One region of the Glutamicibacter sp. AOP38-B1-38 genome, then DNA from elsewhere that is predicted to be linked to it. Evidence: riboswitches for the same ligand, from Rfam matches in the RefSeq annotation. Region 1 holds a riboswitch; each other region holds the start of a gene.

Region 1 (7,287 bases):
ATGCAGGGCCAGGGGTTTGGACAGGAGATTATGGGGGCAGCGTCGCGTTGGCTTGCTGAACAAGGGGTGCCCAAAGTACAGCTCATGGTGCGTACCGAGAACACTGATGTGATCGGATTTTACGAGCGGCTAGGCTACGAAGCTCAAGAAGTGGTGGTCCTAGGCAAAAGGCTTGGATAGTTGGAACGACAAAGGGTAGGCGAGGACGTTGCCGTCCGCACCTACCCTTTATTTCGACGTTCTTTGTTATAGCGTGACCAAACCATTGTCGGTTTCAAAGGTGACCGACAAGATGCCCGGAGTGCCGTTGGGTGCTTCGTATTCCATGCTCACCGCGCCAAGATTGACGTTCTCTGGCTGGCCTAGCCAGTCTAGGACGCGGTCGCGGGAACCAGCGATAGTGATGCTTTGAATCGCACCTACAGGCTCTAGAGCCTTCGAAGGGTGCAGATCCTCCGTTCCTGCGTCCCAGCGAAGCAAATACGGAACCTGCGGATCAGCGATGAGCCCCTTGATTCCAACTTGCTGCCAGGTGAGTTCGCGGCCGTCTGGGAACTTGCGGTTTCCCGGAACAGATTTACGTCCCAGCCGCTCTTCGGCGCTGGAGAGGTCTTCAACGGAAACGCACCATCCCATCCAGCCGCCGCCAAGCTCGGAGCGGGCTCGTACTGCCTGCCCAAACGGTGCTTTGTCGCTGGAAGGGTGGTTTAGAACTTCAACAACTTCTAGGTACTGGTTGTGCTTGAGCGGGAAAATTACATTCCGCGTTCCAAAACGCGGATGTACGCCCCCCTTGACGAATTCCAGGCCCAAAGCCTTGGAGATTCTTTCGGCGGTTGGCATGAGCCCATCGGGGCCACATGCGTAACTAACGTGATCTAGCCTCATCATGTGCCCCATCATGTCACTATGTGATCTCAGTCTCGACTTAGGCGACCCTAAGTGGTAATGGTGGGATCGAACAGTCTGCATAAATTTCTTCATTAAAGATCTATATGACCGATTGAGTCACGTTAAGCTATCTCATATTGCCAAATTCTTCGGCTATCGGGCAGACTTGAGTCAGGTCATGAGTCCCAGTAACAAGCCCCGGCTTACTGGGCGGCAACCCTCCGCCGCGGTGGGGTGCCCCGGGTGAAGACCTGGCCCTCGACGCACCAAGCGTTGAGGACAAGCGCGGGTTACCCCCTTCGAAAGCTCCTCGACGAGGAATTTGCCGTCGGTGTGTTTTTGAGTGGTGTACCCCCATAGTCGACAAACAATATGGAGGAAACCATGAGTAACAACTGGTCTTTTGAAACACGTCAGATCCATTCCGGGCAGCAACCAGATCCGGTCACCGGTGCGCGTGCCCTGCCGATTTTCCAAACCACGTCTTTTGTTTTCCCGAACGCCGAGAGCGCCGCGGCTCGCTTCGCACTGCAGGAGCTGGAGCCGATTTACACCCGTATCGGTAATCCAACGCAGGAAGCGGTAGAAAACCGTATCGCGGATCTTGAAGGCGGCGTCGGCGCACTGCTGGTCGCCTCGGGGCAGGCAGCAACCACCCTCGCAATTCTCAACTTGGCTCAGTCTGGAGACCACTTGGTGGCCAGCCCGAGCCTCTACGGTGGAACGCAGAACCTGCTCAAGCACACGCTGCGCAAGCTCGGTATCGAGGTCACCTTCGTGGCGGATCCAGACAACTTGGATCAGTGGCGTGCAGCGGTGAAGCCAAATACCAAGGCCTTCTTCGGTGAAGTCGTCTCCAACCCGCGCCAAGACATTTTGGACATCGAGGGAGTCTCACAGATTGCCCATGAGGTCGGGGTTCCACTGCTGGTTGATAACACCTTGGCAACCCCATATCTGATCCGCCCCATCGAGTGGGGCGCGGATATCGTCATCCACTCGGCCACCAAGTACCTCGGTGGTCACGGCACCGCCATTGCCGGCGTAATCGTGGACTCGGGCAAATTTGATTTTGCGAAGGATCCGGAACGTTTCCCGGACTTCAACACCCCCGATGAGTCCTACAACGGTTTGGTGTTCGCCCGCGATCTGGGCGTTGATGGCATCCTTGGTGCCAATCTTGCCTACATTCTGAAGGCTCGCGTGCAGTTGCTCCGCGATCTGGGCGCGGCTGTCGCACCGTTTAATGCTTTCCTTATTGCTCAAGGTCTGGAGACTTTGTCTCTGCGTATCGAGCGTCACGTGCAAAACGCGAAGGAAGTAGCCGTCTGGCTTGAAAGCCAGGAGCAGGTTGAAAAGGTCGCTTACGCTGGCCTGCCTTCCTCGCCGTGGTTTGAACGCGGACAGAAGTACTCGGCAAACGGTGTCGGCGCGATTATTGCCTTCGATATTGCTGGTGGACTCGAAGCTGGCAAGGCTTTTGTGGATGCGCTGGAGCTGCATTCACATGTGGCCAACCTCGGTGACGTTCGTTCGCTCGTCATCCACCCGGCGTCGACCACCCACGCGCAATTGACCGAAGACGAACGTCTGGCCGCCGGTGTGCGTCCGGGCCTCGTTCGGTTGAGTGTGGGACTTGAAAACATCAAGGATATTCTCGCTGATCTGCAACTTGGTTTTGCTGCCACTAAGCAGCTCTCTCACCAGGAATTGCAGGAAACCCTTTAGGCATGGCATCCATAGTGACTACCGAAGAAACTCTGCCATCGCAGGAACTTACCGACGGGCAAGACGGCATTTTGCGTCGTGCGTTCGTGGGGGAGTACACCTTCGAAACCGGTGGCTACCTACCGCAGATCGAGTTGGCCTACGAAACATGGGGCCAGCTTAACGCGGAGGGGACCAACGCGGTGCTGGTGAAGCACGCGTTGACCGGTGATGCGCACGTATCGCGCGGAGATTCGCAGACCCCGGGCTGGTGGGAAGATTTTGTCGGCCCCGGGCTAACTGTTGATACCGACAAGTATTTTGTCGTGGCCATCAACATCATCGGTGGTTGCAATGGGTCCACCGGACCTAGTTCGCCAGATGAGCACGGCAACGCCTGGGGTTCACGCTTCCCCTTTATTACCATCAAGGATTCCGTGCGCCTCGAAGCGCGGTTGGCCGACCTGCTCGGGGTGCACTCCTGGCATACGGTCATCGGCGGTTCCATGGGTGGGGCACGAGCCCTTGAATGGGCGGTTGAATTCCCGCAACGCGTAAAGAACGTGGTGGTGATGGCCTCCACGGCGCAAGCCACGGCAGAACAGATCGCTTTTGCGCAGGTGCAGACCGAGGCCATTCGCCTCGATCCCAACTTTGCGCAGGGCGACTACTATGCCAACGGAGTGCGCCCGGATGCCGGATTGGGCCTGGCTCGACGCCTGGCGCATATTACCTATCGTTCGGAGGCTGAGCTTGAAGCGCGGTTTGCGCGTAATGCGCAGACCGGCGAACAGCCGTTTGTTACAACACGCGGCCCACGCGGCCGATACCAGGTGGAAAGCTATCTTGATCACCAGGCGACCAAGCTGGTTCATCGTTTTGACGCGAATAGCTACCTGGTGCTCACCGAGGCTTTGATGAGCCATGACGTGGCGCGCGGTTACGAATCGCTCACGGTTGCGCTGGCTCGACTGGAGAAGGTGAATGTGGTGGTCGCCGCGGTCAACAGCGACCGGTTGTACTTCCCGGCGCAGTCTGAACTGCTCGCCGCCTCGTTGCCGAAGCCTAAGCCGGTGCATTACATCGATTCACCGATTGGACATGACGGTTTCCTGACGGACGCCAAGCAACTTGGACCGGTACTGACCGCCCTAGTCTTTGATGACTAAGGGCTAAAAACTAAGCAGTCATATACATTTGGGACGTGGATTTTCGCACCAGTAATCGGTGCAACAAACCACGTCCCATTTGTTTTGTGTCTTTATTTTTGTCCGGGAGCGCTATCTCCAGCACCCAGCGAGGCATTCGGCGGCTGCACGGCGAAGGGCGTGGGAAGCGGTCTTTTTGCGCTAACTCCATCACCGGAAGACTGGTGGCGAATCCTGCGCAGGATCCACGGACCAAAGTACTCGCGAGCCCATTGCAGGTCTTCAATTCGTGCTTCGCGCCAGCTTCGGGTTGCGTGTTCTAATTGCGCGTCCATGACGCGTTCGTGGGGAACGTTCAGTGCATCGAGCACCATTGCGGAGATCACTTGGTGGCCCGCGGGGGAAAAGTGCAAGCGATCCGGATCCCACATTTGTGTTTGGCGCAGCTCGCTCAATGCCCAGAGATCTCCCACGACTGCGTCATGACGTTGGGCGATGGCACGGACGTTTTCGTTGTAAATTGCGACCTTGCCACGAATCCCACCAAGTACCGGGGTGTCGCGAATGTCCGGGCCGGTCAGTAAAACAATGGTGGCCCCAGTGCCACTTAACTCATTGATGGCGCCATCTAGCTTTTCGGCGATTTTATCCGGGTCGCCGCCGGGCCGGATGACATCATTTCCGCCCGCGCAAATGCTGATCAAATCCGGTTTAAGCGCGATTGCTGGTTCAAGCTGTTCTGCAACTATTTGATTGATTAGCCGTCCGCGGATGGCTAAGTTTGCATAGGCGAAATCCGGAACGGTGGTACTTAATTGCTGGGCGACGCGGTCAGCCCACCCACGATGTCTTCCCGGATTGTGCGGATCGGGGTCACCTATTCCCTCTGTAAAAGAATCTCCGAGCGCAACGTAACGCCGCCATGGATGATGTACTTCTTGGGGTGGGGCTGCCGGGCCGGAGATTGGGTTTTCAGACACTCCTACATTGTTACTCTTGGGTAACTTTATGTCAACGGATGAGAACAATTAATCGCGCAGCGCTTGGCTTCGCGCTTGCGTATATTCTTCGCGAGAAATGATTCCGCGTGTAAGCAGATCGTCTAGCTCGGATAGTTTCTGTTCCGTAGTTTTCTTCGGAGCTAGCATCTGCGAGCGAGCCAACCGGGTGGCGACGTCTGTCTGTAGGGTGAATGGATCAAATCCCGCTTTTCTGGTTGCCTTGTAATTTCGAACTGCGATGTAAATGATGAAGCCCACGAAAAGGATAAAGAGCACGGCAAATATTCCCGTTAGTAACGGAATAGCGCTAAAGGTCGTTTCCACGAAAGTTGAACCACCCAGTGGGTCTTCGTCGATGAAACCGAAATCCTGCAATTCATTAGAATCGATCAGCTGTGTTATATCCATCTCGTCCATGAGTCCCGTAATTCTGCGAGTTGGCCCCTGTCGACCACAAAGATCTATGACCGCTGGTGCTGCGTATTTGAATAATTATCACTAGTCAAACATGTTTATGAACAGAATGTAAGATGATTTTTGAAGTTTACGCTATTGCAACAAAAGACTTGTGACCACTATTGCGGATCAAAGTGCGCAAGATTCTGGTTGACTTGTTGGGTGAACGAAAAAACTTGGAATCCTACAGTTATCTGGTCTCGTCCCGAGGAAGAACGGGCGGGTACACCGTTGCTCGTGCTCTTGCACGGCTACCTATCCAATGAAGAAGACCTCATGGGGTTGGCTCCTATGCTGCCTAAGGAATTCACGATTGTCTCCGTGCGTGCACCTCAAGCACTGGGGCCGGGTTTCACCTGGTTCCCACTGATGCAAGATCTGGATTACTCCTTTAATGAAGTGAAATCAGCAATCACGGATTTGTGGAGTTGGCTAGAGCCAATTAGCAAGCAACATTCCTCGGTGAGTTTGCTTGGGTTCTCTATGGGCATGGCCGTGGCAACTTCGTTGCTGCGTTATCAGCCGGAGGCCATCAAAACCGTCGTGGGACTCTCCGGTTTTGCCGTTCCCGAAGAAGGAACAGGCTTCTTTAACGACGAAAAGCTTCGCCAGCTGCGCAAGCCACTTTTCTGGGGACGCGATCAAGAAGATCCGGTGATTACGGCGGAAAAAGTTGAGTACACCCATGGATGGGCAACCACCGACGTTCATCTCACCAAGGTGCTCTACTCAAATATGTTGCACTCGGTCAATGCGCAGGAGATGGCTCACGTACATGAATTTCTCAGCGCCGTGGTCCTGAAAACCGAGGCCGAGCAAGAAGTTTAATCTTACAAAAACTTGTGGCGGTGTCTCCAATAAAACAAGACCAATAAAACAAGACACCGCCACAAGCGCAGAATATAAATTGAACTACGCGGTTTCGACAACTACCGATTCGCCGCGTACGGAGATCGTGTCTCCATTGCGCATCTGGGCACCGCGGCGAGTTTCGATCTTGCCGTTAACCAGTACCTGACCGTCTTCGATCAACTGTTTGGCGTGAATTCCGTCTTCGGCTAAGGACGCCAGCTTCAGTAGCTGTCCTAGGCGAATCGATTCGTCACGGATCTGAATGGGGAATACCTCGGAGTTTGCCATGGTTCCATCATCTCGCATCGAGGAGGGACTGTGAATGCTTTTCAGCCACGCACCGGCTTTTGTGGCGGATCAAACACAGTACAGACGGTGCTGAGTCACCCGAGAAGGGTGCGCCCCACGAGATGGACGCGATAGGCTTAACCGGTATGTGTTTCCTACGGACCGCAACCAGCGGCCTCGTACTTTCCTTTGGAGTTGAAGATGGCGCCACAGTCCAAGCTTGATCAGGTTATTTCCCTCGCGAAGCGTCGCGGATTCGTTTTTCAGGCTGGTGAAATTTACGGTGGTTCCCGATCCGCATGGGATTACGGGCCATTAGGCACCGAGCTGAAGGAAAATATCAAGCGTGAATGGTGGCAGAGCTTCGTGCGCGGACGCGAAGACATGGTGGGGCTCGACTCCTCCATCGTCCTGCCTAAGGCTGTCTGGGAAGCCTCCGGACACGTCAAGACCTTCACCGACCCGCTGGTCGAGTGCACCCAGTGCCACAAGCGCCACCGCGAAGATCACCTGATCGAGGCATTCGTAGCCAAGAAGGGCCGTGATCCAAAGGACGGCATGAGCGAGATCGCCTGCCCCGACTGCGGAACCAAAGGCCAGTTCACCGAGCCGCAGCAGTTCTCCGGCCTGATGAAGACCTTCCTCGGCCCGGTGGATACCGAAGCCGGCATGACCTACATGCGCCCGGAAACCGCGCAGGGCATCTTCGTGAACTTCGCCAACGTGCTCAACGCCAGCCGCAAGAAGCCGCCCTTTGGCATCGGCCAGATCGGCAAGGCGTTCCGCAACGAAATCACCCCAGGCAACTTCATCTTCCGCACCCGCGAGTTCGAACAGATGGAAATCGAGTTCTTCACCGCTCCGGAAGACGCCGATCAGTGGTTCAAACACTGGGTTGACACCTGCTGGGCCTGGTTCCTGGATCTGGGCATCAACCCGGAGAA
Region 2 (7,287 bases), on a different contig from region 1:
GCTATGCCGAAGAAGATGAGTCTGCGCGGTACTTCCGGTTACGCACTGCGAGGATCAAGGCGCCGATCACGGCGGCAAGCAGCGAGCCGCACAGCACCCCGACCTTGACATACTGTGCCTCGGCACCATCTGCGCCAAAGGCGAGTTCACCAACCAGCAGCGAGACCGTGAAGCCGATTCCGGCGACGAAGGCCATCCCGAGTACATCCACCCACTTGATCGACCGGTCCAGCGTGATCCCCGGAATCCTCGTGACCAGGAAGGTGGAGGCGGTGATGCCAATGGATTTACCCAGCACCAGGCCGGCAATGATGCCTACGGCCACCGGGCTGAGCAGTGACTCGGCCAGCCCCGAAAGCCCGCCCACGGCCACGCCCGCGGCGAAGAAGGCGAACACGGGGATGGCGACTACCGATGAGGGCACGCTCCAGCGGTCCGCAAAATGCGCCGCTAGCCCGTCATATACCGGTTGGCCGTCATTGGTCGTGCCGATCTTCACCCGCGCCCGCGAGGTTGCGACCACCGGAACCATGAAACCTAGCAGCACCCCGGCCACGGTCGCGTGGATACCCGAGGCATGCACTAGCGCCCACACCGCAATGCCTAGTGGCATCAGGATCCACCACGCACGCACGCCGCGCTGCACGGCGAACGCAAACACCAACAGTGGAATCAGGGCCAGAGCCAGCGGCAGCCACGCTAGATCATCGGTGTAGAAGATCGCGATGATCGAAATCGCCAAGAGGTCGTCAACCACCGCAAGGGTCAGCAAGAACGTGCGCAGCGCCGGCGGGAGGAACTTTCCGACGACTGCGATGACCGCGATCGCGAAGGCGATATCGGTGGCAGCAGGAATCGCCCAGCCGTTGATCGCGTCGCTCCCGGCGCTGGTGATCACCCACGCGTAGAACAGCGCAGGCAGGGCTACGCCGCCGATTGCGGCAGCGATGGGGACCAACGCGGTGCGTGGGTTGCGAAGCTTGCCGACAACGAACTCTTCCTTCAATTCCAGGCCGACCACGAAGAAGAAGATTGCCAGCAGCCCGTCGGCTGCCCACGTGCCTACCGAAAGATTCAGGTGCAGCGCTTCGGGGCCGAAAGTGAAGTTCCGTAGATCCTCATACCAGGACGCGGCGGGGGAATTGGCGAGGATCAGCGCAGCGACCGTTGCGCACAGCAGCAACAAGCCGCCGACCGAGTCCTGCTTTAATGTCTGGTGGATTCCACGCCAGATGGAATGGGGTGCTTGACGAATTACGTCGGAAGAATGGTGCGACAAAGTAAGGTGTCTTTCTCAGAAGAGGTATGCGGGCGCGATGGCGCGCGGAATCCACCGATCAAGAAAGAGAGCAGAGAGCCGCGCAGATCAGGAGCGCGGTGGTGGACAGCCGGCGATCTCGCCATGGGCATTGGTTCCCCAGGAACTCATCCACCCGTTAGTGCCGCTAGCCCGTTTCGTCAGTAATTTTGAGTTCGGGAACACCGCAGCGATCAACCGCTGCACGTGGGACGAAACCAAAAAGGGCATGCTTCAACACTAACATGAACCGGGCAGGCAGCGATTGGAATACGCCACCAGTACGCGGGCAGAACGGCGGTAGAAAACATGTGGGGCGGGCCCCGAGGTGGAGGCACTTTGCCGCGGAGTTCGCGGATGAATAGTTCATTGCGTTACCGAGCTATCAAGCGCTCCCCGAGCACCATCCCCAGGTCTGTGCGGCTTAGCTCCGTGGCTCGGGCTAGAAAAGGACCGGGGCTTGTTCTGAACGATCCGGATTTTCCATCCGGAGCAGGTAGGTCTTGGTCTCCAGCCCACCCAGATAGCCGCCGAGCGAACCATCGGTGCGCAGGACCCGGTGGCAGGGCAGGACGATAGGCAGCGGATTGGTGGCGCAGGCCGATCCAACCGCGCGCACCGCCTTGGGCTTGCCGAGCCTTTCGGCCATCCGGGCATAGCTCCAGGTTTCGCCGTAGCCTATCTGGCTCAGTTCCAGCTGGACTTGCCTGCGGAATTCGGTCGAGAGGCGCAGGTCCAAGGGCACTTCGAATTCCTGCCGGTCCCCGGCAAAGTACTCTTCGAGCTGCCAGGCGACATTGTCCAGTTTTGCTGGCGCGCGCAAGATCCGCGCACCCACTTTGCCGGACAGGATATCGAGGATCGATTCATGCCCCTCGCTTTCGAAGGCGACCCGAACCAGCCCCACCTCCGTGCAGGCCATAAGCAGCCGCCCGATGGGCGAATCCACTACCCGATAGGCGATATCGATCAACTGCTGCTCCCCCGCGCTACGCTCCAGGCGCGTATGGAGCTCGCGCAGCAGCTGCGCCTCGGATGAGGTCGGGTTGGAGTCTGGAGTTTGCGTGTTCATCGGTCGCCTCCTGGTAGTTGATCCTGCGACAGGTGGGTTCGCAGGTTCTTGATTCCGTCGGCTGAAGCACGCCGGGCAGCATCCGCGCTGCCGGAGAGAATCTCGGCGATTTGGGCATAGCCGAGCCCACCCAGATAACGGTAGGCCACGACCAGCCGCTGCTTTTGTGGCAGCAGCTTCACTGCCTGCCACAGCTCCATGTTTGCCACGTGGTCCTCCGCGCTGGTCTCGGACGATGCCCGAGTGGCTGGCTGGACCTCTGCTTGGCTGAGTTCTGGTTTGTGCCGGCGGAGCTCATCGATGGCCTTGCGATGGGCGATGCGCACCAGCCACGCCTGGACATTCGCCTCCTCATCCAGCTCCGGGTACGCCTTCAGCGCGGAGAGAAACGTTTCGGACCAGGCATCCTGCGCGCGGTGCTCATCGAGCAGGGCGCGGCAAACCCGAAGGACGCTCAGCCCGTGGGCCTGGACGATGCGTTCGAATGGCTGTTTCATGCTGCTCCTGGTTCGGTGCTTTCACCATGTAAACGTACCGCCGCGATGTTTTGTGAGGTTTCGTGGGGATTTTTCTTCGAGAAAGATTCTCCGCGGCTGCCTAGCGGTGCTTAAGCAGTACCGGCCCGGTGCCGGATAATCACTGGGTGGGAAACGAGCCTAGCGGGCGTCCGCAAGATCGTGTTCCTGAACGAGTTCGGCGAGCCGGGCAAGGCTGACCGGAATGACTTCTCCATTTTCCACTCCCCGCTCGGCGCGGGTCCCGGCGAGCGCGTCGCGGGTGATGCGCATGGCGGCCCCATGGCTGACCACCAGCATGCGGCGGCCGGGGTTTGCCTGAATCAGTTCGGTCAAGGCGAGCAGCATCCGCTGCAGCACCAGTTCACGGCTCTCGGCTTGCCCCGCCAGCGCAGCCGCTTCCCGCTCGGTCACTTCGATCATGACCCGCCCTTCGAGCGGACCGAAGCCGCGTTCAACCGCGTGAGCAACCGGGGCACCGGTGTCGACGCCGAGTTCCGCGGCGATGAGCGCGGCGGTCTCCTGGGCGCGGGACAGCGGGGAGGCGAGCACCAGATCCCACCCCTCCCCCATGAGCGCTCGCCCGGCCGCGCGCGCCTGTTCGCGGCCGGTCTCGTTCAGCTCGATGTCCGTGCGGCCCTGGAGCCGACCCGCAAGATTCCAGTCGGTCTGCCCGTGTCGTACCAGTGCTAGCGCGGTGTCCATAATTCGAGCATAGGGTAACCGCGGCGCCGCACCCGAATCAGTCTGCGCTTCAACCTTCGCAACCTTAGGACTCATTGTTGGGTCATCCCAGGACATATTGACAGACTATTACTTAACCATCCCGAGCGGCCGAGAGATCTGGTTTGATGACGCCGCAGCAACCTGCCACAGCCGGTGGATCAGGTGCTACCGCCAGAACCGATGGAGCTGCTTTCCACTGGACTCCAGGGGTTATGCGACATTGACCCGGGATTCCTGCCGAAGACCCAGTCGACAAGGAGTCGTAAGCCACCATGGCCGACCACAAGTTTGGATTCCGCACCCGCGCGCTACACGCAGGCGGCACCCCCGATGCCGAGCATGGCGCACGCGCCGTGCCGATCTACCAGAGCACCTCATTCGTCTTCAAAGACACCGATGATGCGGCGAACCTGTTCGCCCTGCAGAAATACGGCAACATCTATTCGCGCATCGGCAATCCGACCGTGGCGGCTTTCGAGGAGCGCATGGCCTCCCTCGAAGGGGGCATCGGCGCGGTAGCCACCGGCTCCGGCATGGCAGCCGAGTTCGTCACCTTCGCGGCGCTGGCACAGGCCGGAGACCACATCGTGGCCTCTTCCAAGCTCTACGGCGGCACCATCACCCAGCTGGACGTCTCCCTGCGCCGCTTCGGCATCAACACCACCTTCGTCGATTCCAACGAGGCGGCCGACTTTGAGGCTGCCATCCAGGAAAACACCAAGGCCGTCTACACCGAGATCGTGGCGAACCCCTCCGGCGACATTGCAGACCTGAAGGGCCTGGCCGAGGTGGCGCACCGGCACAACCTGCCGCTGGTGGTCGACTCCACGCTGACCCCGCCGTACCTGCTGCGCCCTATCGAGCACGGTGCGGACATCGTGATCCACTCGGCGACCAAGTTCATCGGCGGCCACGGCACCACCTTGGGTGGTGTGGTCATCGAGGCCGGCACCTTCAACTGGGGCAACGGCAAGTTCCCCACTATGACCGAACCGGTGCCGAGCTACGGCAACGTGTCCTGGTGGGATAACTTCGGCGAGTACGGCTTCCTGACCAAGCTGCGCAGCGAGCAGCTGCGCGACTTCGGTCCCTCCCTGCCGGCCCAGTCGGCCTTCCAGCTGCTGCAGGGTTTGGAGACGCTGCCGCAGCGCATGGACAACCACTTGGCCAACGCGAAGCAGATCGCCGCGTGGCTCGAAGCCGATGACCGCGTCGGCTATGTGAACTACGCGGGCCTGGAATCCCACCCACAGCATGAGCGGGCCACCGAATTGCTTCCCCTGGGCGTCGGCTCGGTCTTCAGCTTCGGCGTGAAGGGTGGGCGTGCGGCCGGCACCAAGTTCATCGAGGCGTTGCAGCTGGCCAGCCACCTGGCGAATATCGGCGATGCGCGCACCTTGGTGCTGCACCCGGGCTCCACCACGCACCAGCAGCTGAGCGCCGCGCAGATGATTGCCGCCGGCGTTCCGGAGGACCTGATCCGCTTGTCGGTTGGCCTGGAGGACGTCGAAGACATCATCTGGGACCTTGATCAGGCGCTGAGCGCCTCGCAGGCAGCCACCGCGGACGAACAGCTCGACACTCCCACCTATGACGGCGCCGCCTGCGCCGTGCCAGCCGCTTCGAAGGGAGCGAACTAATGAGCATCGAAGAACGCACCTGGCAGGCGCCCGGCGCGGCCGAACGCCTGCAGATCCTGCGCGATACAAAGGTCATCGCCATTGTTGGCGCCTCGAATAAGCCCTCGCGTGCGAGCTATTTCGTCGCCACCTACCTGCTGTCCTCCTCGAAGTACAAGGTGTACTTCATCAACCCGGTGCTCGACGAGATTCTGGGCCAGCCGGTCTACAAGTCGCTGGCGGATCTGCCGGAGACCCCGGATCTGGTTGAGGTCTTCCGAAAGCACGATGACCTTCCCGGCGTACTGGATGAGGCCGTGGCGGTGGGCGCGAAAACGCTGTGGCTGCAGCTTGGATCCTGGCATGAGGAAGTCGCCGCACGCGGCGAGGCGGCGGGCCTGAACGTGGTCATGGATCGCTGCGTCAAGATTGAGCACGCACGCTTCCACGGCGGCTTGCGCCTGGCCGGCTTCAACACCGGAGTCATTTCTTCCAAACGCCAGATCCTGGCGTAGCGCTCGGCTCAATACCTCGATCGGTGGGTTCCCTCTGCGGAGAGGACCCACCGATTTTTGTCTTTTGAACGGATAACCCCACGCAAGCAAAGATTAATCCACAATATTTTTGGATTTCATCTTGACTACCCCACGCAAACGGGCATAAAGTCATGGAAACACAGATTCGTGTGTTGTAGATCATGACTTCATGGAGGCGCAGATGTTTGCCGAGGAAAGACACCGGCTAATCACTGATCAGTTGGCGAATGCCGGGAAAGTAACCGTCGCTCAGCTGGCCCAGCGCTTCGAGATCACCGCCGAAACGGTCCGCCGCGATCTGGCCCAGATGGAATCAGAGAACCTCTTGCGCCGGGTGCACGGCGGTGCGGTCGCGGCCAGCGAGGCGAGCACCCGCGAGGAAAGCTATGTAGCCCGCACTGCCATCCACGCCGAGGCCAAGGCCCGGATTGCCCAGCGCGCGCTGAGCCTGCTCCCGGTCTCCGATGCCTCGGTCATTCTCGATGCGGGAACCACCACCGAGATTCTCGCCGAACGCATGGTGAAAACCAATGCAGGGTCGGGGCTCGTGGTGATCACCCACGCGCTGCCGATCGCCACCGCGCTGATGCAAAGCCCGCAGATTGCCTTGGAAATGATTGGCGGACGAGTTCGCGGAATCACCGGCGCCAGCAGCGGGGCGCGCACCGCACAGGAATACGCGAACTACCGCGCAGACATTGCTTTTATCGGAACCAACGGCCTGCATGCCGGCTTCGGGCTGAGCACCCCGGACCCGTTGGAAGCCGCCGTCAAAACGGCGCTGGTCGCCAGCGCCCGCCGGGTGGTCCTCCTGGTGGATTCCTCGAAATTCGAGCAGGAAACCCTGGTCCGCTTCGCGCGGCTGGACCAGGTGGACACGATCGTCACCGATCACGCCCCGGAAGCCGAGCTGTCCCGCGCCCTGGAACTAGCCGAGGTAGAGGTAGTGGTCGCATGATTATCACCCTGACCTGCAACCCGGCCCTGGACAAGACCATCGAGCTGCTGGATCCGCTGGCCCACGGAGCGGTCCAGCGCGCGGCCAGAAGCCACACCCAAGCCGCCGGCAAGGGAGTCAATGTTTCCCGGGCGATCTCGATCGCCGGTGCCCAGAGCCTGGCATTGCTCCCCGGAGCGGCCAATGACCCCTTGATCGCGGCGCTGCGCGGCGACGGGCTTGAGTTCAAGGCGCTGCCCATCGATGGGCCCTTGCGCACCAACATCGCCATCACCGACCCGGACGGCACCACCACGAAGATCAACGAATCGGGTCCGGTGCTCACGGCCGAGGCGCTGAACGCACTGAGCGCGCTGGTGCTGGAATCCGCTGGCGCAGCCCAATGGGTGGTGATGGCCGGCTCGCTGCCACCGGGAGCACCCGCAGATTTCTACGCCCAGCTCACCGCGGCACTGCGCGATGCGCTCGGGGTGAATTGCCCGAACATCGCCGTGGACACCTCCGGTGAACCGCTGCGCCAGCTCTTTGCCCACGGCCCAAGCCACGTCCCGGATCTGATCAAGC
Region 3 (7,287 bases), on a different contig from region 1:
ATCACCACGGTGCTGCAGACCCTGGTGAACCGCATTGACCTGGGCATGGATCTGAGCGAAGCCATCGCGGCCCCGCGCGCCTCGCAGCGCAATACCGCGGCGGTGACGGCGGAGCCCGAATTCATCGAGGCCTATGGGCCGGCGCTTGAGGCTTTCGGGCACAAGCTCACCGCCGCCGGTGATTCCTTCACCCCGCAGGCTGAGATCGGTGCGGTTGAGGCGGTGGAAATCGCCGCAGACGGGACCTTGATCGCGGCGGCTGAACCAAACCGCCGCGGAGGCGGTTCGGCCATGGTGGTGAACCCGGCCAAATAGCCGTTAAAGCCAGCGAGTCCCCGCGGAATTCAACATTTCGCGGGGACTCGCTGGCTTTGCTAGCGCTTGATCTTCAAGGATTTAGGCCTTGGTGGCCAATCGGTTGGAGATCTTGTACTGGGCCGCGCGGTGGGTGTCCTTCACGCGGTCGCCGGCGCCGAACAACTTGTGGCGCAGCGAGCCCTCGGTGTATTCGGTCTTGTAGACCCCGCGTGCCTGAAGCTCGGGAACCACGTACTCGACGACGTCCTCGAAGGTACCTGGAGTGACAGCATAGGCGAGGTTGAAGCCATCCACGTCGGTGTAGTCCACCCAGTCGATGAGCTTCTCGGCGACCTCGGCACCCGAACCGACGGAGACCGGACCGAATCCGCCCACGCCGATCCATTCGGCCAGCTGCCGGATGGTCCATGGCTTTCCGGTATCACCGCTGGCCTTCTTGAAGGTTTCCACCGAGGACTGGATGGCGTTGGACTTCACGTCGTCGCCAATCACGTCATCTGGTCCGTAAGCGGACATGTCGATGCCGGTCCAACCCGAAAGCAATGCCAGCGCGCCGTCGATATCCACGTAGGAGCTGTAGTCCTCGAACTTTGCCTGGGCAAGTTCCGAAGTTTCGGCGGTGATGATGGTCTGCATGGCGAAGATCTTGATGTCGTGGCGGCCACGGCCTGCGGCCTCGGCAGCATCACGGATCTTGGCGACCGCTTCTTTGAGCAGGTCACGGGTAGGGCAATTCACGAAGATCGCTTCGGCGTTCGACGCGGCGAATTCGGTGCCGCGCTTGGACGCGCCGGCCTGGTAAATCACCGGGGTACGCTGGGTGGAAGGCTCGGTAATCGCGATGCCTGGAACCTTGAAGTACTTGCCCTCGTGATTGATCGGGTGCACTTTGGAATGGTCGGTGTAGACGCCGGATTCCTTGTTGTTCTGCACCGCGTCCTCTTCCCACGAACCTTCGAGCAGCTTGTAGACCACTTCGAGGTACTCATCGGCGTGGTTGTAGCGCTCGTCGTGCTCCATCTGGTCTTCCTGGCCCATATTTCGGGCCGCCGACGGCAGGTAGCCGGTGACCACATTCCAGCCGACACGGCCATTGGTCAGGTGGTCCAGGGTGGCCAGGCGGCGCGCGAAGGCATAAGGGTGCTCATAGGCGGTGCCGGCGGTGACGCCGAAGCCGAGGTTCTCGGTGACCGCGGCCATCGCGGAGACGAGCATCATCGGGTCATTAACCGGCGCCTGGGCTCCGCTGCGCAGCGGAGTCTCGTTGGCGCCCTTGTAGACGTCGTAGGTGCCCAGCACGTCGGCGAGGAACAGCCCGTCGAATTTGCCCTTTTCCAGCACCTTGGCCAGGTGGGTCCAGTAGCCCAGGGTGTTGTAGGTCGACGCCTTGTCATCCGGGTGGCGCCAGAGGCCCGGCGACTGGTGCACCACGCAGTTCATATCGAAGGCGTTAAAAAGGATTTCGCGCTTGTTCTCGCTCATTGGTGTGCCCCTATCCATAGAAGAAAAATCTTGTAAGTCTAAAAATCTGTGTTCGAGGAGTGTTGCCTAGCTGCCGGCGAACCGGTTTGCTCCGGTTACCGTGCCGGTGACGGACAGCCGTTGGGGCTGCACGCCGTTGATCTCGTAGTCCCCCACGATGCGCGCCTTGTAGATCGCCGGATTGTGCGTCGCGATGGTTCGGGCGTTGCGCCAGTGGCGGTCCATATTGCAGCTATTGCGAGTGGAAGATGCACCCAGCGCGTCGAAGAGCTTGCTGGTCGCTCCGATGACCAGCGGCTGCACGATCGTCTGAGCACGGTTTGCCGCCAGTTCGCACACGGCAAAGCGCTCCTCGGCGTTCAGGTTCGCGTCGGCCATGGCCGCTTCGACCTCCAGCACCGCGCCCATGACCACGGACTCCGCGGCGAAGATTTCGGCGGAAACCTCCCCGACGAGCTGCAAGACCTGCGGTTCGCGGTGCACCGGAACTCCGGTGCCGGTGCTGAAACTGCGGGTACGCGCCTGCACGGAGGAGCGCAGGTCGTTCAGTGCCGCCCGTCCGATTCCGGCCTGTACCGCCATGAGCACGAGTTGGAAGATCGCGGCTTCCGGATCCGTGGGATCCTCCGGCATGAAGGTGTCCACCGGAACTTCGTGGAATTCGGTGCTGCCGGTACCGGTGAGCTGTTGGCCGAAACCATCCCAGTCATCGAGGATTTTCACGCCGCTGTGCTGGGTGGAAACTACCGCGATCTGGCGCCCTGGGAGTTGCGGGTGCGCCACCGCTACGGTGGTCCAGTCGGCGAAGATGGTGCCGGTGCAATAGAACTTCCGCCCATTGACCAGCCAGCGCGACCCCTCCTCGGTGACCTTGGTGTTGAGCAACCCGAGGGCGTTGCCGCCTTCCTCGGTGTAGGCGTTGCCCACGATCTGCCCGGAGCTGATTCGGGCAACCCATTTGCTACGGAGCTGCGCATCTTCCAGCCGCACCGCATTTTCCACGAAGGCAATATGCGCGCGCCATAGCTGAGCCACATGCGAGTCGGCCTCGGCTAATTCGATGAGCAACCGGAAGACATCGCTCAAGCGCGCCCCATGGCCGCCGTCGGCAACCGGCAGGCGCAGCGCACCGAAGCGCTCACGGTTCAGCAAGCCAACCTGTTCGAAAGGCAGGATCCGCTGCCGGTCGCGTTCCCTTGCACCGGCGGCGATCTGTGCGAACACCGGACGGAAAATGCCGGCAAGCCGTTCATACTGCTCGTCAGCGCCGGGGCCCGGGGTGATTTTCAGCAGCTGCCGGGTAGGAAGTTCCTGTGGAAGGTCGTCAAGCTCCACCGCGCTACCCGCAATAGACGGGTCGCTGAGCGCATTAAAGTCGCCAGCGGGATCGCCAAATGACATCGAAAGTCCTCAATTCTTTCCATCGGTCCTGGCTGTAGCACCGTCCCGCGCCAATATTTAGGTGGGTGGTTGCTGCGACGTCGACGAGCCAGATCTCTCGGTCGCTCTGGATGGTTCGTAATCATTTGTAGCCTGAGGTCTACTTCGTCCTCAACCCGGTTAGTCACATTTCGTCGTGCACGGATGGAGATTGAAATGCATCAAGGACAGCACTTGCCTAACGCGGCCGAACACAATGCCTAGCGTTTAGCGATTTTTCGGCCAAATACGCGATTAGTGAAATAAAAATCGAAACATCACGATGATGTGACGCATCTATCGAATATTTATCATGTTACGAAAGATTTGCATTGAAATCGTTCGAAGGCCTGTAATAGTCGTGTAACCATCCCGAGCGGCTAAGAGATCTGGCTCTGTGACGCCGCAGCAACCACCACCCACGGTTAATAAACCAAACGGTGACCGGTGCTACCGCCAGGAACGATGGAGATGATCATGGCTTTCATTTCGCCTTGCCCGCAACGGCTCGCTATGCGACATTGCACTTTCTTGGCGTTCCCATAAAGTACCGCGCACCCACACGCTCAGTGCGCCTTCCGCTGACTCGAAATTAATCGCCCTAAACTTTTCAAGGACCGCAATGACCACCACCGAATTGGCCAGTACAAATCAGCCCTCCAGCGCCGAGGCACGCCAGGAGTTCTGGGACGAGGCGGCGAACCTGCTTGACTGGGACACCCCATGGCACACCACCAGCCAGATCATCCCGGCAGACGCACAAGCCAAGCGCGGCCCGCAGATCTCCTGGTACCTGGGGGGCAAGCTCAACGCCGCGGTGAATTGCGCCGACCGCCATGTGGCAGCCGGCAACGGTGAAAAGGTCGCCCTCTACTTCGAGGGCGAGCCAGGTGACCGCATCGCGGTGACCTATCGGAACCTCCAGGAGCGCGTCAGCCAGGCGGCGAACGCCCTGCAGGAGCTCGGCGTGGCCAAGGGCGACCGCGTGGTCATCTACCTGCCGGTGCTTATCGAAACCATCGTCATCACCCTGGCCTGTGCACGCATCGGGGCGATCCATTCGCTGGTCTTCGGCGGCTTCTCCGCGGAGGCGTTGAAGTTCCGGGTGGAAGACACCAAGGCCAAGCTGCTGGTCACCACCGACGGCCAGTTCCGCCGCGGCACCTCGGTTCCGGTCAAGGCCAACGCAGACCTTGCGGTATCCGGGGAAAACAGCATCGAAAAGGTTCTGGTAATCCGCCGGACCGGGGATGAGATCCCGTGGACCGCCGGACGCGACGTGTGGTGGCACGAGGCGGTGGAAACCCAGTCCACCGAGCACGCGGCGCAGGCTTTTGACGCCGAGACGCCGCTGTTCATCATGTACACCTCCGGAACCACCGGTCAGCCCAAGGGCCTGGTGCACACCACCGGCGGTTACCTGACCCAGGCCGCGTACAGCCACAATCTCCTGTTCGGCAACCCCGACGAATCCCAGCGCGCGGGCGACGTGCACTGGTGCACCGCAGATCTGGCTTGGGTCACCGCGCACACCTACGAGATCTACGGCCCGCTGGCCAACGGCGTCACCCAGGTGATCTACGAGGGCGTGCCCAACGCACCGCACCCGGGCCGCCACTTTGAGATCATCGAACGCTACAAGGTCACCAGCTACTACACCGCGCCGACCCTGGTCCGTTCGCTGATGGGCTGGTTCCCCGAAGGGGTTCCCGCCGACTATGACCTGTCCTCGGTTCGGGTGGGCGGCACCGTGGGCGAGGCGGTCAACCCCGAGGCGTGGCGCTGGCTGCGCGCTCAGCTGGGGCGCGGCACCCCCGGCGGCATCCCGATGGTCGATACCTGGTGGCAGTCCGAGTCCGGCGCGACAGTCCTCTCCCCGCTGCCTACCGACGAGCACTTCAAGCCCGGCTGCGCTTCGCGGGCGCTGCCCGGCGTTTCGGTGGACATCGTGGACGCCGCCGGCGGCCGCGTGGGGCCCAACGAGCAGGGAAATATCGTGATCACCCAGACCGGCCCGTCCATGGCCCGCACGGTCTGGGGAAACCCGGAACGCTACTACACCAGCTACTGGGAGCAGTACGCCGCGCAGGGCTGGTTCCTGGCCGGGGATGGCGCGCGTTTCGATGAGGATGGGGATATCTACATCCTGGGACGCACCGATGACGTGATCAATATTTCCGGGCACCGGCTGTCCACCATCGAGATCGAATCAGCACTGGTCACCCACCCAGGCGTGGTCGAGGCGGGAGTCTGCCCGACCCCGGATCAGCAGACCGGGCATGCGGCTACCGCGTTCGTGGTGCCGCTGGATGCCTCGCTGGTTGCGGCGCAACCCGATGCGCAGACGCTCGCCCGCCAGCAGCAGTTCATCGCCGAGCTGCGCGCAACCGTCACCACGCAGATCGGGCCGATCGCCAAACCACGCGATATCGTCCTGGTCCCCGATGTGCCCAAGACCCGCTCGGGCAAAATCATGCGCCGCCTGCTGACCCAGCTCTTTGAGGGCACCAAGCTCGGGGACACCACCAGCTTGCAAAATGAACCATGCATTGCCCGGCTCAACGAGATCTGCCGCGCTCGTCCCTAGCCGCCAATAAATCTGGCCGACCTTCATCCGCAATTGCGAAGGTCGGCCAGATTCGTTTAACCGCTTCTGACCACGAATTTTCAGCGGAGCGAAAAGACACGAGTAATTATCTTGACTCATTCAAAATAAATAGGGCAAGCTAGTACCATGACAACATCCGAGGGAATCGAGAAGGTGCTGCGCGAAGCATCGATGCGGGTCACCCGACCGCGCGTCGCGGTGCTCGCCGCGGTGACAGCTCATCCCCACGCGGATACCGAAACCATTATCGAGGCAGTGCGCCAAGAACACCCGCTGGTATCCCACCAGGCGGTCTACGATTCGCTGAAGCTTCTCACGAACCTTGGACTGCTCCGCCAAATTCAGCCCCACGGGCATATCGCCCGGTACGAAACCCGCGTAGGGGACAACCACCATCATGTGGTGTGCCGCAATTGCGGAACGCTGGCAGACGTGGACTGCGCCGTCGGAGCCGCACCTTGCTTGCATGCCTCGGATCACCACGGTTTCAGCATCGACGAGGCAGAGGTCATCTATTGGGGACTCTGCCCGGACTGCCAACAAGCCAAGACAGCGCAGCCGGCTACGGGAACTGTCTGAAAAGAAGTACCGCAAGGAACTAATTTTCGTCTCCGCGGGCCAACGGCGCACGGAGACGGAGTACCAAACCAATCCCTTATCGGAAGGAAGACTACATGTCAGAAACGACTGCAGGTCAGTGCCCAGTAGTAGGAGCCGGACGCGTTCACCCTACCCAGGGTCATGCGAATACCGAATGGTGGCCAAATAAGCTCAACCTGAAGATTCTTTCGAAGAACCAGGAAGCCACCAACCCGCTGGATCCCGACTTCGATTACATCGCTGCCTTCGAGGCGCTGGATCTTGCTGCCGTCAAGGCCGATATTGCCGAGCTGATGACCAAGTCCTACGACTGGTGGCCAGCTGACTTCGGTCACTACGGTCCGTTCTTCATCCGCATGGCGTGGCACGCGGCGGGCACCTACCGCTCGCATGACGGCCGCGGTGGCGCAGGCGCCGGCCAGCAGCGTTTCGCACCATTGAACTCCTGGCCGGATAACGTGAACCTGGACAAGGCACGTCGCCTGCTATGGCCGGTCAAGAAGAAGTATGGCCAGTCGCTGTCCTGGGCCGACCTGATCGTGCTGACCGGCAATGTGGCCCTTGAAGACATGGGCTTCGAAACCTTCGGTTTCGCCGGCGGCCGCAAGGACGTTTGGGAAGCCGACGACGACATTTACTGGGGTCCGGAGAAGGTCTGGCTGGAGAGCGAACGCTACACCGGCGCACGCAATCTGGAGGCGCCACTGGCAGCAGTCCAGATGGGCCTGATCTACGTGAACCCAGAGGGTCCGGATGGCGTGGCAGATCCATTGGCTTCGGCCATCGATATCCGCGAAACCTTCCGCCGCATGGGCATGGACGACGAGGAAACCGTCGCGTTGATCGCCGGCGGCCACACC
Region 4 (7,287 bases), on a different contig from region 1:
CACCAAACCGCGCACGGCCTCGAAGCTCTGCGAACTCCAACGCACCTTGGGATCCAGCCCGGACATCCGCAGATTCACCAGCTGGTTGTCGCGTACCGTCGGAATGTCCAGGGACACAAAATCGTCTCCCGCCAATTCCGACAGGGCCACACTGCCTCGCTTGGCCAGGCGGTGATTGCCTCCGACCAGGACATATGGCCGCCCCGACATGACGCGGCGCCACCCCACATGGGGCAGGAGATGCCGAGTGTGCGTGAGCACCGCATCCAGATGCCCTTGCAGCATCCGTTCCTGCAGCTCGGCGCCGTCTCCCTCGATGAGGGTCACCTGCAGGTCCGGGTGCACGTTGGTGAAGCGTTCGCAGATCACCGGAATCCAGAAGGCTGCCAGCGAGGAGTAGCAGCCGATGACCAGCGGCCCGGAAAGCTTGGTCTGGCGCTCCACGATCTGGTCCTGCACCTCTTCGGCATGGCGCACCAGCTGCTTGGCATCATGGAGGAAGTCCGTACCCACCGCGGTGAGGACCACGCCGCGCGCCCGGCGCCGCACCAGCAGCTGCGATCCAACCACCCGTTCAAGTTCATCCATCGCCTGCGACATGGCGGCCTGCGAAATGTGGCAGGCGCCAGCAGCCGCGGAGATGGACCCGGTTTCGGCGACGGCGACAAAATACTGTATTTGACGCAGGGTGTAGTTGATCACCCACACAGTCTAGCCAGCGGCATAAGACCCGCCGAAGCAGATTCCATAAAGCACGCTGCGCGCAGCCGTTCGAAACAACCTGCTCGGAGCCCCCTTGGAACGGACGCCTACGATGGAAATGCCCGTGATCTTCAGGCATGCCGGCCTATTGACGAGGGCATGGGTTGCCGCAACGCAGTACCTTCAGAAATACGCTGAGAGCCCTCTTCCGGAAGGGATCAGCACCGCGCCTCGAGATCCATCTGGTCTTCGGCAAGCATCGAGTTGTAGACGGTGACGTCCGCTACGGAATCAGGCAATCGCCGAGTCCGGGCGCTGCCTGTTATCGGAAGGCCGCCGCGGACCGCGAATCCCCAGAGCTTTATCTGCTGAGAGTTGTTGCCGGCGAGGTGAACCCAGGGGGTGCCGGAGAGCTGCTCGGTCATTGATGCGCTGCACGCTGCAGTCCCAGCACTCAAGATGAATGCTGGGCCTGCCTGGTCTTTGGATGCTACTTCGAGGCGCCGATGGCCCAAACACGCGGCAGTTCGGTGCCGTTGACCGCCAGATCGCCGATCAGCCGGGCCTTGAACACCCACGGATTGTGGTTTCCGGCGGTGCGGGCATTGCGCCAATGCCGGTCCAGGTTCTTCGAAACGCTGGTAGCCGAAGCGGCCAACGCGTCGAAGGCGTGGGTGATCGCGTTGAGCACCAGCGGGGTCAGCACCACCTGGGCCTGCGCGCTGGCCAGCTCGGCCGCGTCATTGGCCGCCTCGTCTTCCTCCAACGTCACTTCGCCCTCGTGCCGCGCCAACGCGGTTTCATAGGCTCCCTGCAGGGACTGCGACACGCGTTCCACGGTTCCGGCCGCCGCGAACGCAGTGGCGGATACCTCGCCGATGACCTGAAGCAGCTGCGGATCCTCGGCGGCCACGTTGGCGGCGCCATGGCTGAAGGTGCGCTTGCGGGCCTTCAGCTCGGCGGCGAAGTCACGTTCGGCGGCCTTGGCGGACCCGGCCAGCACAACCAGCAGCACCTGCTGGTAGAACGCGGTCTGGTATTTGAAGCGGGTGTCGAAGTCGATCAGGTCCTCTTCGGCGACGACCGCGTCGGTGAAGGTGGAGGTTCCGGTGCCGGTGGTGCGCTGTCCGAAGCCGTCCCAGTCATCGGCCAGCACCACGCCGGGCTGGTGCCGGTTGACCGCGGCGATCACGCGCTTGCCGGTATCGGTGCGCTCGGCGTAGGTATCCAGCCAGTCGGCGAAGATCGAGCCGGTGGAATAGTACTTGGTGCCGTTGACCAGGAACCCTCCCTCGCCATCCGGGGTGACCTTGGTGATCACCTCGCCCACCTTCACGGTGCCGATCTCGGTCCAGGAATTCCCCACCAACTCCCCGGCGGCAAAGCGGGCCAGCCACTTGTCGCGCCCCGGCCCCGGGGCGGCTACCAGGCGGTCTTCGACGAAAGCGAAGTGGGCGCGCAAGGCCTGGGCGATGCTGGAGTCCGCGGCGGCCAAGTCCACGAGCAATTCGAAGAGCTCGGCCAAGGTGGCCCCTGCCCCGCCGTGGGAGACCGGGACGCGCAATGCGCCGAAGCCGGCGGCGGCCAGCTCGGCCACCTGCTGGTGCGGCAGTTCTCCGCTGCGGTCGCGTTCGGCGGCGCCGGCGGCGATCTTTTCAAAGTGCGGGGCGAAGCGGGTTTTCAATTCAGCCAGGCGGTTGGCGGTGGCAAGTACGGTCATCAGTTCGGTCCAATCCGTGGGTGCGGTTGAGGTTTAGGTGTAGAGCGAGAGCGGCTGGGTTTCCCCGCGCAGGAAGTACGCGCCGACCTCGATTTTCTTGTAGTCCACCGGGTCGTGCAGCGAGTGGGTGCGCACATTGCGCCAGAACAGATCCAGGCCCACATCATTCTGCGTAGAGGAGGAACCGGTGACCTCGAAGATGCGGTTGGCGACCTCCACGCCGATCTCGGTGGAGACCACCTTGGCCTCGGCGATTTCCACCGCCAGCGCCGCGCGTTCAGGCTGGGTGACATTCCCCGCCTTGGCCAGCAGCGCATCGAATTTGCGGCCGAGCTTCTCGGCCAGGGCGGCCACCGCGGCGGTGCGCGCCTTCAGCTCGCCCACGGTGCGCTGGAAGACGACGTCCTGGGAGTAGGTCTCCGCCGCCGAGAGGAACCAGGCGTTCTTGCGGCCCAGCAGGATTTGCTTGCCGCGGGCCAACGCGCCCTCGGCGATGCCCAGGTAGAAGTTCGCGAAGGCCAGCTGGATCCCGGGGGTGAGCAGGGTGGAGACCGGCTCGTCGGTCACCGCCCCGAGCAGATCGGCGGCCTCGATGCGCACGTTGTGGTACTTCAGCGAGTTCGAGGCGCTCAAGCGCTGGCCCAGGTAGTCCCAGTCATCGACGATTTCCAGCCCTTCCCGGTTGCGCGGGAGGACGAAGGCCAACACTTCGCCGTGTCGCGGGCCTCCGGAGACCTCGGCGTTGACGACGATCACCTCGCCGACTCCGGAGCCGGTGGAGAAACGCTTGAAACCGTTCAGCCGGAAGCCATCGTCCTCCGCGGTGAGCGTCAGCTGCGGGTCCACCGGATTCACCGAATCGCCCCAGAGCCAGCCTCCGGCCACGGTCCGCTGCCACCACTCGGCCTGGGCTTCGGCCGGAGCGTAGAAGGCGATGCCGGACTGGTTGATGTAGTGGTAGGCCAGCAGCTGGGAGATGGACCCGTCGGCCGCGGCCAGGATGCGGATGGTTTCAAAAGCGGTGGCCCAGTGCGCTCCGGCTCCCCCGAATTCGGCCGGAACCAGCAGGTTCAGCAGCCCGGCCTCGCGCAGCAGCTGCACCTCGGCGAAGGGCTGCTCGTTTTTGCGGTCGCGCTCCAGCGCGTCCGCGGCCAGGGTGGCCGCGACCTGCTCGGCGATCTCGCGCCAGTGGGCGAGCTCGGCCTCGTCTGCGCTCCCGGTGTAGGGAACGCGGGGCAGTTGCGTGCTCAGTACGGTCATTTTCGTTCTCCCTTAGAGTCTTGCTCCGAAGGAAGCAGAAAGTTGCTTTCTGCTGATCCATCGAACCTGGCGTTAGCACTAGCTGCCGAATGCAGGCTTGCTGCGGCGTCGTCGAGCCAGGTCTCTCAGCCGCTCTGGATGGTTGGTACTTCGAGTGAAACACCGCGGCATGAGCGGATGGAAGGAGCACGTCATCCGACGGAATAGTCGGTCAGAAGTCGTCACAAAGCGAGATTTCCGGCGGACTTGGACCGCCCCGAAGGCGCTGGGACGCCGTCATACTTCTGGAGGTTACGTCATCGGCGATCGGAGAGCTTGATATCCGGATCCAGCATCAATCGACCGGGCACCTGTCAGGGGGATCTCGGTTTCTCAATTAGCCGACAGCGATAAGCGTCAGCGAATGCGGGGGTGGATCATGGATCCAGCGATCAGGCATCCCAGATGGCCGGATTGCCGGTCATTGTTCCCATGCCCGTAATCCTTGCCAGCAAGTCAATGGGGAAAGCTGGGCTGTGCTCGAAGTTGCAGCCTTGCCTATTGCGGCCATCCCGCCAGTTAAACCAATAACCGCGCCATCCACTGATGGCGCGGTTATTGGTTTATGCAGGCTTCTTGGATTTACTAGAGCAGGAATGCCCCGAGGATCCAGACGGTAGCAAATGCGGCGGTGCCCTGGATGGCGGTGGCCACGCTCAAGGTCTTGTAGGCCGTGATCACCGGGATGCGGCTGAGCTGGGAGACCACCCAGAAGTAGGAATCGTTGGCATGCGAGACGACCATCGCGCCGGCGCCAACTGCCAGGACACTGAGCACCATGCCCAGTTCGGAGTCCAGACCGAGGGATCCGAGCATCGGGGCGACCAGCGCCGAGGTGGTCACCATCGACACGGTGGATGAGCCCTGCGCCGACTTCAATGCCGCGGCGATCAGGAATGGCACAGCCAGTCCGAGACCCAAGCCGCTGAGCGAATCGGAGAGGATCGTGGTCAGCTCCGAGGCTGCCAGCACAGCACCAAAGGCTGCGCCGGCACCGGTAATCAGCAGGATGGGCGCCGCGGTGCGCACGGCTTCGTGCATCTGCTCGTTGAAGTCGGCAAGCTTCTTATTGCCGTTCAGCAGCAAGGTCGCGGCGAGCAAACCGAAGATCAGCGCGATCACCGGGGTGCCGATGAAGGACAGTGCTTCCAGTGCGGCGCCTTCGCCGAAGGGATGCGATGGAAGCTTGGCAATCGATGCCGCGCAGATCAAGACCAGCGGAACGAGGATCGGCAGGAAGGCCAAGCCAGGGCTTGGCAGCTTGCCGAAGCTTGCACGCAGCTGCTCGTAATCGAGCTCGGAGATGTCGTTCTCATCCTCGGATGGCAGCGGAGTCCACGTGGACTTGTTGAAGCGGCTGGCATAGAACAGCCCGGCCATGGCCGAGACCACTGCCACCGGCAGGCCGATGGCGATGATCAATCCGAGGTTGTCGGCGATGCCGATGGACTCGGCGGCTGCCAGCGGTCCTGGGGTCGGCGGGACCATGGTGTGGGTGGCATACAGGCCGGTCATCAAGGCAATGGAGGTGGCCAGCGTGGAAACACCGGTGCGCAGGGTGATGGCCTTGCGCAGGGAGTTGAGCACCACGTAGCCCGAGTCGCAGAAGACCGGTATGGAAACGATGTAGCCGATGAGCGACAGCGTCAGGTTGGGGAATCTGGTGCCCAGCACCTTGATCAGCGCATCGGCCATGGAGATCGCGGCCCCGGAACGCTCCAGGATGATGCCGATCATCGTGCCGAAGAGGATTACGAGGCCAATATTGCCCATGGTGCTGCCAAAGGCGGTGGTCACCGTGGAGGCGACCTCGGCGATGGGGATCTTGTAGGCGAAGGCCGCGAGGATGGCCGCGCCGATGAGGGCGAGGAAGGGGCTGATTTTCCAGCGTGCGGTGACCAGCACAATGGCCACCACGAGGATCAGCAGAACGAGGAGTTCATACACGGCGAGTTGGCTCCTTTGCCAATATCTGTGGCCCCCAGCCCGAACCTGCAATGGCGCAGGCGGTCGTTCTGGGTGCGAGTTCCGGCCCGTTGCTGCCGCCCGCTATTCCGCCAGGTCAAGCTGCTCAGGCTTTTCCTGCGAAGGTTGTTTCGGCCGGGAGGACCGGTTCAGCGGGCGCTCAACTTCGAGCATCTTGCCAATACTAGGGACTGCGGACTCAATCACCTATGGGCGCACGCCCATATTCTTATGCCGGAAATTCCTAGAATATGTGTTTCTGGTCTAGGGCGACCGCTGCGTAGATGGCATGCTGCAGCCGCACCGCCTGGCCGGTGTGGCGGATGTCCACCCCGGCGATCAGGGCTACGCGCTCCAGACGCTGCACTAGGGTATTGCGGTGTATGTGCAGTTCGGTTGCGGCCTGGGTCATCGATGCTGCGGCAGTGACGACCAGCAGCGTCTTCGCTTGCTCTTCGCTCAAGTCCCGGGCGGGCCGGGCAATATGGCTCAGGCTCTGCGCCGGTGTGCGCGCGATAGCGGTGGCGATTTCCGGGCTCCAGATCTCCCGGTTTCGTCGCTGGGGTATCAGCGCCGGGAGCGCCACGAGGGCACGGAGGGCTTCGGCTTCGGCCAGCAGGTGTCCGGCGCCTTCTGCCGGGGCGGAGGCAAGATAGCGCTCCGTTGCGCCTTGGTCTTCCTCGAAGGCCGGTTCGTTCGCCAGCCGGATCCGCCAGAACGCACCGGAGAGGTTGATCCAGGAAGTGCGCCGGCCCTCAACGGCCGGCACATCCAGCAATGGATCCTGCGCGCTGCGCGGGATCCATGCCTCCAGTTGCGTTGGTCCGCGCAAGCCGTGCGCTGCCAGGCTCCGGTCAATGGCTTCTGGCTCGGCCCATCCGGCCAGCAACGCGGAGATAATGTCCCGGGCTTCTGTTTCACGGCGGGTACTGCGCGAGTGCTCGCGTTCCTGGGTGAAGAGCAACTGCACGGTCAGTGCAATCAGATCGGCTAGCGGCTCGACCTCATGCGGGGCTCCGGTGACGCCGACGACCCCGCACAGCTGATTATCCAATGTGAGCGGAACGTTGACCCCGGGCTGGGTTCCGGCGCTGCCATCGGCCTGGCTGACGCGGATGATCTGGTTGCGGCGGATCGCCTCGGCGCTGCCCTCGTGATGCGTTCCGATGCGGGCCGCATCGGTGGAAGCAATGATCACCCCGTGGGAATTCATGATATTGACATGGCGGTTAATCGTCGGCGCGATGGTGTCGACGACCTTTTGCGCCAGTGCGCTGCCTAACCGGGGCTGCTCCTGTTCGCTCATGGTTTTATCCTAGCCGTCCGAGGCCTTGGGACCCTTTCCATACCCCAGCCGGACTGCTTGAAACCGCCAGATGGCATGTTCGCGTCCATGCCGGCTCCGGTATTCACGCGGAGATTGCCAGCCTGGATTTTCTTCGCAATCAGCAACGCCTCGGAGATGTCTCGGGTGAAAATGATCGAATTCAGTCCGTAGCCATTGCCGATGGCTTGGCGCAGTACGACCGCGCGGGAATCTTCATCACTGAATTTTGTGTCCGAGAGCTCCGGCCCAATGATCTCTTCTTTTGACACCGACA

Evidence for each region. Region 1 has a riboswitch for S-adenosylmethionine ahead of ACT3TP_RS06820 (bifunctional o-acetylhomoserine/o-acetylserine sulfhydrylase). Riboswitches for the same ligand answer to the same signal wherever they lie in the genome.
Region 2: it holds a riboswitch for S-adenosylmethionine, as region 1 does, so the genes downstream of both, ACT3TP_RS08845 (O-acetylhomoserine aminocarboxypropyltransferase/cysteine synthase family protein) here and ACT3TP_RS06820 (bifunctional o-acetylhomoserine/o-acetylserine sulfhydrylase) in region 1, are expected to answer to the same signal.
Region 3: it holds a riboswitch for S-adenosylmethionine, as region 1 does, so the genes downstream of both, ACT3TP_RS08800 (acyl-CoA dehydrogenase) here and ACT3TP_RS06820 (bifunctional o-acetylhomoserine/o-acetylserine sulfhydrylase) in region 1, are expected to answer to the same signal.
Region 4: it holds a riboswitch for S-adenosylmethionine, as region 1 does, so the genes downstream of both, ACT3TP_RS14420 (acyl-CoA dehydrogenase family protein) here and ACT3TP_RS06820 (bifunctional o-acetylhomoserine/o-acetylserine sulfhydrylase) in region 1, are expected to answer to the same signal.

The regions. Positions count from the first base shown of each region.
Region 1 is NZ_JBQSWU010000008.1:132,356-139,642, reverse strand. Features, by position in the region: partial or broken gene ACT3TP_RS06830 (GNAT family acetyltransferase) at 1-180, shown strand, start outside; gene ACT3TP_RS06825 (VOC family protein) at 247-891, opposite strand; SAM riboswitch class IV at 1,066-1,183, shown strand; gene ACT3TP_RS06820 (bifunctional o-acetylhomoserine/o-acetylserine sulfhydrylase) at 1,264-2,619, shown strand; gene metX (homoserine O-acetyltransferase MetX) at 2,622-3,767, shown strand; gene ACT3TP_RS06810 (SGNH/GDSL hydrolase family protein) at 3,860-4,726, opposite strand; gene ACT3TP_RS06805 (SHOCT domain-containing protein) at 4,775-5,164, opposite strand; gene ACT3TP_RS06800 (alpha/beta hydrolase) at 5,366-6,031, shown strand; gene ACT3TP_RS06795 (RNA-binding S4 domain-containing protein) at 6,116-6,343, opposite strand; gene ACT3TP_RS06790 (glycine--tRNA ligase) at 6,545-7,287, shown strand, end outside.
Region 2 is NZ_JBQSWU010000012.1:67,200-74,486, forward strand. Features, by position in the region: gene nhaA (Na+/H+ antiporter NhaA) at 2-1,279, opposite strand; gene ACT3TP_RS08830 (methylated-DNA--[protein]-cysteine S-methyltransferase) at 1,740-2,369, opposite strand; gene ACT3TP_RS08835 (RNA polymerase sigma factor) at 2,366-2,866, opposite strand; gene ACT3TP_RS08840 (histidine phosphatase family protein) at 3,026-3,664, opposite strand; SAM riboswitch class I at 3,703-3,797, shown strand; gene ACT3TP_RS08845 (O-acetylhomoserine aminocarboxypropyltransferase/cysteine synthase family protein) at 3,883-5,250, shown strand; gene ACT3TP_RS08850 (CoA-binding protein) at 5,250-5,744, shown strand; gene ACT3TP_RS08855 (DeoR/GlpR family DNA-binding transcription regulator) at 5,947-6,723, shown strand; gene ACT3TP_RS08860 (1-phosphofructokinase family hexose kinase) at 6,720-7,287, shown strand, end outside.
Region 3 is NZ_JBQSWU010000012.1:57,293-64,579, forward strand. Features, by position in the region: gene ggt (gamma-glutamyltransferase) at 1-315, shown strand, start outside; gene ACT3TP_RS08795 (LLM class flavin-dependent oxidoreductase) at 397-1,800, opposite strand; gene ACT3TP_RS08800 (acyl-CoA dehydrogenase) at 1,867-3,201, opposite strand; SAM riboswitch class I at 3,218-3,318, opposite strand; SAM riboswitch class I at 3,584-3,691, shown strand; gene acs (acetate--CoA ligase) at 3,842-5,806, shown strand; gene ACT3TP_RS08810 (Fur family transcriptional regulator) at 5,954-6,406, shown strand; gene katG (catalase/peroxidase HPI) at 6,502-7,287, shown strand, end outside.
Region 4 is NZ_JBQSWU010000025.1:48,173-55,459, reverse strand. Features, by position in the region: gene ACT3TP_RS14435 (LysR substrate-binding domain-containing protein) at 1-702, opposite strand, end outside; gene ACT3TP_RS14430 (hypothetical protein) at 921-1,127, opposite strand; gene ACT3TP_RS14425 (acyl-CoA dehydrogenase family protein) at 1,193-2,422, opposite strand; gene ACT3TP_RS14420 (acyl-CoA dehydrogenase family protein) at 2,456-3,682, opposite strand; SAM riboswitch class I at 3,737-3,827, opposite strand; gene ACT3TP_RS14415 (GntP family permease) at 4,307-5,668, opposite strand; gene ACT3TP_RS14410 (CdaR family transcriptional regulator) at 5,931-6,992, opposite strand; partial or broken gene ACT3TP_RS14405 (aldehyde dehydrogenase family protein) at 6,989-7,287, opposite strand, start outside.